2 regions of the Luteimonas flava genome follow, and region 2 is predicted to be linked to the other one. Evidence: riboswitches for the same ligand, from Rfam matches in the RefSeq annotation. Region 2 holds a riboswitch; the other holds the start of a gene.

Region 1 (3,725 bases), on a different contig from region 2:
CCGGTGCGCGAGCGCGGCGATGCCGAGAATCGCCGCCGCGGCCACGGCCGCCTTGGCGCCGTCGCTCATGCCCTCGCGCGGCGCGGCCCCGGCCTGCTGGCCGCAATCGGGCGCCGGGGTCGTGACCACCGAGGCGATGCGCCCGCCGTCGCTGCGCACCATCACGCAGCGCCGGTCGCGCGCGTTCCACCAGCTGCCGTAGTCGCCGGACCCCGACTGCCGGACGTACCCGCGCGCGCCCAGCGTGCGTGACGCGGTGCGGTCGGCGAGACCCTGCAGATCGCCCAGCCCGGGCGCGGGGTCCTGCGCGGCGACCAGCGACGGCGCGAACAGGGCGGACAGCGACAGCGTGGCAGCGGCCAGCGCGCTGCGGCGGATGACGGACATGGGGCACCTCCGGATGTGCCGGCCGGACTGGCCGCGCTCGGCGCAGCGTGCGCCGGAAATCGTGCAGGTTGTGTGGCGGGATTCGAGGTTTTGACGAGGTGGCGCCTGGGCAGGCAGGCCGTGAGCACCTCTCCCTTTGGGAGAGGTCGGCGCGCGAAGCGCGTCGGGTGAGGGCCGGGGCCCTACAGGGACGTTCAGGAGCCCCCTCATCCGCCCTTCTGGCACCTTCCCCCAAAGGGGGAAGGATCAAGACAATCATCCCGGAGGGCTTGCCCTCCGCACCCCGATCTGCATCGCAGGGCCTGCACGAAGGGCTTGACGAACGACGATTCCCGCCACGACGCGGCCTGCCGCATCTTCACTACATTTAGCGTTGACGCTGCCGACCCACCCCACTATCTTGGGTCCCGTCGGTTCCGCGCCCCCCAAGGGCTGTGGATTAAAACGGGAAGCCGGTGACGCCTCGCGCCACTCCGGCACTGCCCCGCAGCGGTAATTGGGAACGAACCCGCCATCAGCACTGGAGCGATCCGGGAAGCGGCGGGGGAGGAGAAGGCGCCGCCTTCGTGCCCATGAGTCCGAAGACCTGCCGACAGCCGCGTGGACAGCACAACGCGCGGTGCCGGCTGCGGACGTCCCGTGGGGGGCGGGTTTGCGGAGTGGGGGCGATGGCGCTGTGCGCCCGATCGCGATCCCTGCGACGCCGCCCGATCACCCTCGGAACCCTCCAAGGCCGCCGGACCCGACGTGGGTGGGCCGGTCGTGTGCGCGAATGCACTGGACAAAGAGAGGACGCATGACCAGCCACGAGACCGTCGCGACCGAGACCCCGGCCGCCGCCGCAGACGCCACACCGGACACCGCCACCGCACCTGCCACATCCCCCATTTCCGTTGCGCCGCCCGCCGTCGAACCCGACGACGTGGTGCCGCCACCCCCGAGTGCCGCCATGAACACCGCAATTGCAGAAGTCTTCGACGCCGAGGCCGGCGTCTCCAACTGGATCACCAAGGAAGCCGGCAACCGCCGCATTCCGTACGACCGCGCGCGCCTGGAGCGCAGCATCGATCGCACGCATGCCGAGTTCCCGCAGCTCGAGATCGCCGACTACAAGCGCAGCGTGTTCGGCTTCGTCGAGCGCAAGGACGCGGTCAACGCCGACGACCTGGTCGACCATCTGATCCGCGAGGCCGAAGCCCGCGTCGACGTCACCGCGCCGGAGTGGGAATTCTTCGCCGCCCGCCTGTACCTGCACCGCCTGTACAAGCGCGCCAGCCGCAACCGCTTCTACGACGCCGAGCAGAAGTACGGCTCCTACGTCGGCCTGCAGGAATCGCTGGCCGATCGCAACATCTACTCGAACGACATCCTGCGCGCCTATTCCAAGGAAGAGCTGCAGGAAGCCGGCCGCATGATCGAGCCCGAGCGCGACAAGCTGTTCGCCTACAACGGCCTGTACCTGCTGGCCACGCGCTACCTCGCCACCGATACCTCGCGCGCCGTGTTCGAGCTGCCGCAGGAGCGCTGGCTGACCATCGCCCTGTACCTGATGCAGAACGAGACCAAGGGCGGCCGCGAGCGTCGCATGCAGCTCGTCGGCGAGGCCTACTGGGCGCTGTCGAACCTGTACATGACCGTGGCCACGCCCACGCTGCAGAACGCCGGCAAGGTCGGCGGCCAGCTGTCGTCGTGCTTCATCGACACCGTCGACGATTCGCTGCAGGGCATCTACGACTCCAATACCGACATCGCCCGCGTCTCCAAGGGCGGCGGCGGCGTGGGCGCGTACATGGGCTACGTGCGCTCCAGCGGTTCGGCGATCCGCGGCGTGCCCAATTCCTCCGGCGGCGTGGTGCCGTGGATCAAGCAGCTCAACAACACCGCTGTGTCGGTGGACCAGCTGGGCCAGCGCAAGGGCGCGGTCGCGGTCTACCTCGACATCTGGCACCGCGACATCGAGAACTTCCTCGACCTGCGCCTCAACAACGGCGACCAGCGCTTGCGCGCGCACGACGTGTTCACCTCGATCTGCATCCCCGACATCTTCATGGAAGCCGTCGAGCGTCGCGGCGACTGGTACCTGTTCGACCCGCACGAGGTCCACAAGATCAAGGGCTGGCACCTGCAGGACTTCTTCGACGAGAAGAAGGGTGATCCGAACGGCAGCTTCCGCCGCAAGTACGAGGAAGTCGTGGCCGACGAGCGCATCTCGCGCAAGACCGTCAAGGCGATCGACATCTTCAAGCGCGTGATGGTGAGCCAGCTCGAGACCGGCAACCCCTTCATGTTCTACCGCGACGAAGTGAACCGGAAGAACCCGAACAAGCACGTCGGCCGCGTGTACTCGTCGAATCTCTGCACCGAGATCCTGCAGAACATGAGCCCGACGAAGATGATGCAGGAGATCATCTCCGGCAATCAGATCGTCACCACCAAGCAGGCCGGCGACTTCGTCGTCTGCAACCTGTCGTCGGTGAACCTGGGCCGCGCTGTCATGCCGCAGGCCGGCCAGAGCGATCTGATCACCGACGTGCTCGAGCGCCTGATCCCGATCCAGGTGCGCATGCTCGACAACGTGATCGATCTCAACATGCTGCCCGTGCCGCAGGCCACGATCACCAACCAGAAGTACCGCGCGATCGGTCTGGGCACCTTCGGCTGGCATCACCTGCTGGCGCAGAAGGGCATCCAGTGGAACGACGCGCAGGCCGAGGACTTCAGCGATTCGCTGTATGAGCGCATCAACTTCCTGACCGTGCAGGCCAGCATGGAACTCGCGAAGGAAAAGGGCGCCTACCCGGTGTTCGCCGGCAGCGACTGGCACACCGGCGCGTACTTCAGCGACCGCAGCTACAACTCGCCCGAGTGGATGGATCTGGCCGCGCAGGTCGGCGTCAACGGCATGCGCAACGGCTGGCTGATGGCGGTCGCCCCGAACATGTCCACCGCGCAGATCGCCGGCTCCACCGCGTCGATCGATCCGATCTACTCCGCGTTCTATTACGAGGAGAAGAAGGACTACCGTCGTCCGGTCGCCGCTCCGGGCCTGTCGCTCGAGACCTGGCCCTACTACGAGAAGGGCGCCTACAAGGTCGACCAGTTCGCGTCCGTGCGCCAGAACGCGCGTCGCCAGCGCCACGTCGACCAGGCGATCAGCTTCAACTTCTACGTACCCAGCACCATCCCCGCCCGCACGTTGCTCGACCTGCACATGACCGCGTGGAATCTCGGCATGAAGACCACGTACTACGTGCGTTCGAACGATATCGATATCGCCGAGTGCGAATGGTGCAGTAGCTAAGCGCATTCGCGCTTCGCTTTGATTGAACCCTTCCCCC
Region 2 (3,725 bases):
CGGCCGTCAGCATCGCGCGACCACGCGTCCCGTCCCCCGAGCCCCTGCGGGGCCGCTGCTACACTCCGCGGCATGTTCACTTCATCTCCCCTGACCGGCTCCAAGGCCGAACAGTATGCCGCGCTGGCGGCACAGGCACGGGCGCTGCTGCACGGCGAACGCGATGCGATCGCCAATGCGGCGAACCTCTCGGCGCTGGTCTATCACGCGCTGCCGGATCTCAACTGGGTCGGCTTCTATCTCTTCGACGGCACCGAACTCGTGGTCGGCCCGTTCCAGGGATTGCCGGCCTGTGTGCGCATTCCGCTCGACAAGGGCGTGTGCGGCGCCGCGGCTCGCACACGCACGACGCAGCGCATCGACGACGTGCATGCCTTCCCCGGCCACATCGCCTGCGACAGCGCCTCGCGCTCGGAACTGGTGGTCCCGCTGTACGTCGGCGAGCGCCTGATCGGCGTCTTCGACATCGACAGTCCGGTACCGGCGCGTTTCGACGTTGAAGATCAGACCGGAATCGAGTCCCTGGCCGCCGTCTATCTCGAATCGCTGCAATGACCGCACCGACGCCGCTCAAGCTGCGCAACATCGGACCCAAGTCCGCGGCCTGGCTGCGTCAGGTGGGCCTGCGCACGCGCGAGGATCTGGAAGCGGCGGGCGCGGTGGACGCATTCGTCAAGGTGCGCCGTGCCGGTTTCAAGCCCAGCCTCAACCTGCTGTATTCGCTGGAAGGCGCGTTGCTCGACTGCCACTGGCAGGACGTGCCCGAGGCGCGCCGCCTGCAACTGGTCGAAGCCGCCGAGGCCGCGACTGCCCTGCTGCCCGATCCGCGCGCGCGCCAGGCCGCCGGCCCGGTGACGACGACGGTAACCGAAACGGTCGAATCGGAATCGCCCTTCGACAGCCTGTTCGACCGCCGCGACGACTGACCGCGTCCCCGGCGCGGCCTGTCCGCGCCCGCAGCCCCGCGCTCACGTACAATCCGCGCCAGCTTCATGGTGACCCGCCGGCGTTCCGCCGTCCGGGTTGAAACGGGAAGCCGGTGACGCGCCCAGGCGCCAGTCCGGCACTGCCCCCGCAACGGTAAGCGTGTTCAAGGCATCGCATCCGCCACTGTGCCCGTGCACGGGAAGGCGCGACGCCCGGGAGTCCTCCCACGCGCGAGTCCGGAGACCGGCCACGAAGTCTTCCTCGATTGCGATGCGGCGGGCATTGCGGCGGCGTTCCGGACGGCGTGCGCGCGTCCGGCCGGCAGCCGTGTCCGTCCTCGCGATCTCCCGATACCCCGCGTGCGTGGGCGCACGCGACAAGGAGACTGCAATGCCGTTCCGCACCCTGACCGTGGCGATCGTCGCCGCTCTCGCTTCGCCATTCGCCGCCGCCGCGACCGCCGCCGACGCGCGCGATCTCGACACGGTGCTCGTCACCGCCAACCGCAGCGCAAGCACGCTCGGCGACACCATCGTGCCGGCCCAGGTCATCGACCGCGCCGAGATCGAACGCACCCAGGCGCGCGACCTGCCCGAACTGCTGCGCGGCCGCGCCGGCATCCAGATCGGCAACTCCGGCGGCCCCGGCAAGCTGACCTCGGTCTTCATGCGCGGCAGCGAGTCCGACCACGTGCTGGTGCTGGTCGACGGCGTGCGCATCGGCTCGGCGACCGCCGGCCTCGCCGCGTTCCAGGACATTCCGGTCGACCAGATCGAGCGCGTCGAGATCGTCCGCGGCCCGCGCTCCAGCCTCTACGGCTCGGAAGCCATCGGTGGCGTCATCCAGATCTTCACCCGCCGCAACACCGGCGCGATCAACCCGCACGCACGCATCGGCGTGGGCAGCCACAACCTGCGCGAAGCCAGCGCCGGCATCGGTGGCCGCGCCGGCCGCGGCTGGTTCGGCGTGGACGCGGCGTTCCAGCGCACCGACGGCATCGACAGCTGCCGCGGCCGTGGTCCGTTGGACGGCGATTTCGGAGCGGGCTGCTTCGTCGACGAGCCCGACCGCGACGGTTACCGCAACCGTTCGCTCAATCTGCGTGGCGGCGTGGAGCTTGCGGAAGGCCTGACGTTCGAAGCCAACGCTCTGCGCGCCGAAGCGTTCAACGAGTACGACGGCAGCGTTTTCGGCGGCAACGAGGCCGACAACGTCCAGCAGGTCGCCGGCGGCAAGCTGACCTATGCACCGTCGGACGTCGTCACGCTGACCGCGCAGGCCGGCCGCAACTACGACGAGTCCACGACCTACTTCCGCGACATCGATGCGGGCACGCGCGTCGATGTCGGCCAGATCGACACCCGTCGCGATACCGCCGCGGTGCAGGCCGATTTCGGTCTGGCGCCAACCCAGCGCTTCTCGCTCGGCTTCGACTGGATGTCCGACAACGTCGAGAGCGACACCGACTATGCGTTGACCTCGCGCAACAACTTCGCCGTGTTCTCCGATTACACGGCGCGGTTCGGCGCGCACCGCGTGCAGGCCGGCGTGCGTCACGACGACAACGAACAGTTCGGCGGCCACACCACCGGCAGCCTCGGCTGGGGCCTCGACCTCGACCACGGGCTGCGCCTCAACGCCAGCGCCGCGACCAGCTTCAAGGCGCCGACGTTCAACGATCTGTATTTCCCGTTCGGCAGCGGCAATCCGGATCTCGAGCCCGAGCGCGCGAAGACGGCCAATCTCGGTCTGTCCCAGTACGCCGATGCGTGGAACTGGTCGATCAACGTGTTCGAGAGCCGCGTCGACGATCTGATCTTCCTCGACCGCAACTTCGTCCCGCAGAACATCCAGGAAGCGCGCATCCGCGGCGCCGAGGTGACGTTCGCGACCACGCTCGCCGGATTCGACCTGTCGACCGAACTGAGCCACGTCGATCCGCGCGACCGCAGCGACAACGCCAACAACGGCAACCTGCTCGCCCGTCGTGCGCGCAACAGCGGCCGTCTCGACATCGACCGCAGCTTCGGCGACTTCCGCATCGGCACCACGCTGCGCGCCAGCAGCAGCCGCTACGACGACGCCGCCAATACGGTGCGCGTCGCCGGCCACGGCACGCTGGACCTGCGCGCCGCGTGGGCGTTCAACCCCGACTGGACGCTGGAAGCCCGCGCGACCAACGTGCTCGACAAGACCTACGAGACCGTGAACTGGTATTACCAGCCGGGTCGCGAATATGGTCTGGCGCTGCGCTGGTCCCCGGTCACGCGCTGATCCAGGCGCGGCGCAGGCCGCGTTTCGCGTCACTCCACACGGCCGTCGCATGACGGCCGTGTGCGTTTCGGAGGGCAGGTTTTACGGCGAATTTATGCCGCGAGGCCGCCGGGTGCATGGAGACTTTATGCGCGCCGGGCGGACCATGCGCGGCATCGGCGGAACGGTTCCGCCCTGGATGCCACGATGTCCACCCGGTTCTGTCCGCGACGCCCGCACGCCGTCGCCTGTGCCCTGCTCACGCTGCTGACCGCATCCGCGGCGCAGGCCCATGATGTCAGCGGCACGGCCGCGCTGACCTCCGATTACGTCTGGCGCGGCACCAGCCAGAGCAACGAACGCCCGGCCGTGCAGGCCGGCGCGAAAGTCGCGAGTGACAGCGGCCTGTACGCACAGGTCTGGGCGTCGAGCGTCGAGTTCGCGCCGCAGACGCAGGCCTCGAGCGAGTTCGATCTGGTCGCCGGCTGGAGCGGCGCGCTGTCCGCCGCCTGGGCGCTCGACGTCAACCTCACGCACTACCGCTA

What was found. Region 2 has a riboswitch for cobalamin ahead of btuB (TonB-dependent vitamin B12 receptor). Riboswitches for the same ligand answer to the same signal wherever they lie in the genome.
Region 1: another riboswitch for cobalamin. It lies ahead of V3391_RS13750 (ribonucleoside-diphosphate reductase subunit alpha); the one in region 2 lies ahead of btuB (TonB-dependent vitamin B12 receptor).

The regions. Positions count from the first base shown of each region.
Region 1 is NZ_JAZHBM010000003.1:291,634-295,358, reverse strand. It holds gene V3391_RS13755 (hypothetical protein) at 1-387, opposite strand, end outside; cobalamin riboswitch at 782-995, shown strand; gene V3391_RS13750 (ribonucleoside-diphosphate reductase subunit alpha) at 1,184-3,688, shown strand.
Region 2 is NZ_JAZHBM010000001.1:1,170,437-1,174,161, forward strand. It holds gene V3391_RS05560 (GAF domain-containing protein) at 73-555, shown strand; gene V3391_RS05565 (TfoX/Sxy family protein) at 552-926, shown strand; cobalamin riboswitch at 977-1,193, shown strand; gene btuB (TonB-dependent vitamin B12 receptor) at 1,318-3,201, shown strand; gene V3391_RS05575 (TorF family putative porin) at 3,388-3,725, shown strand, end outside.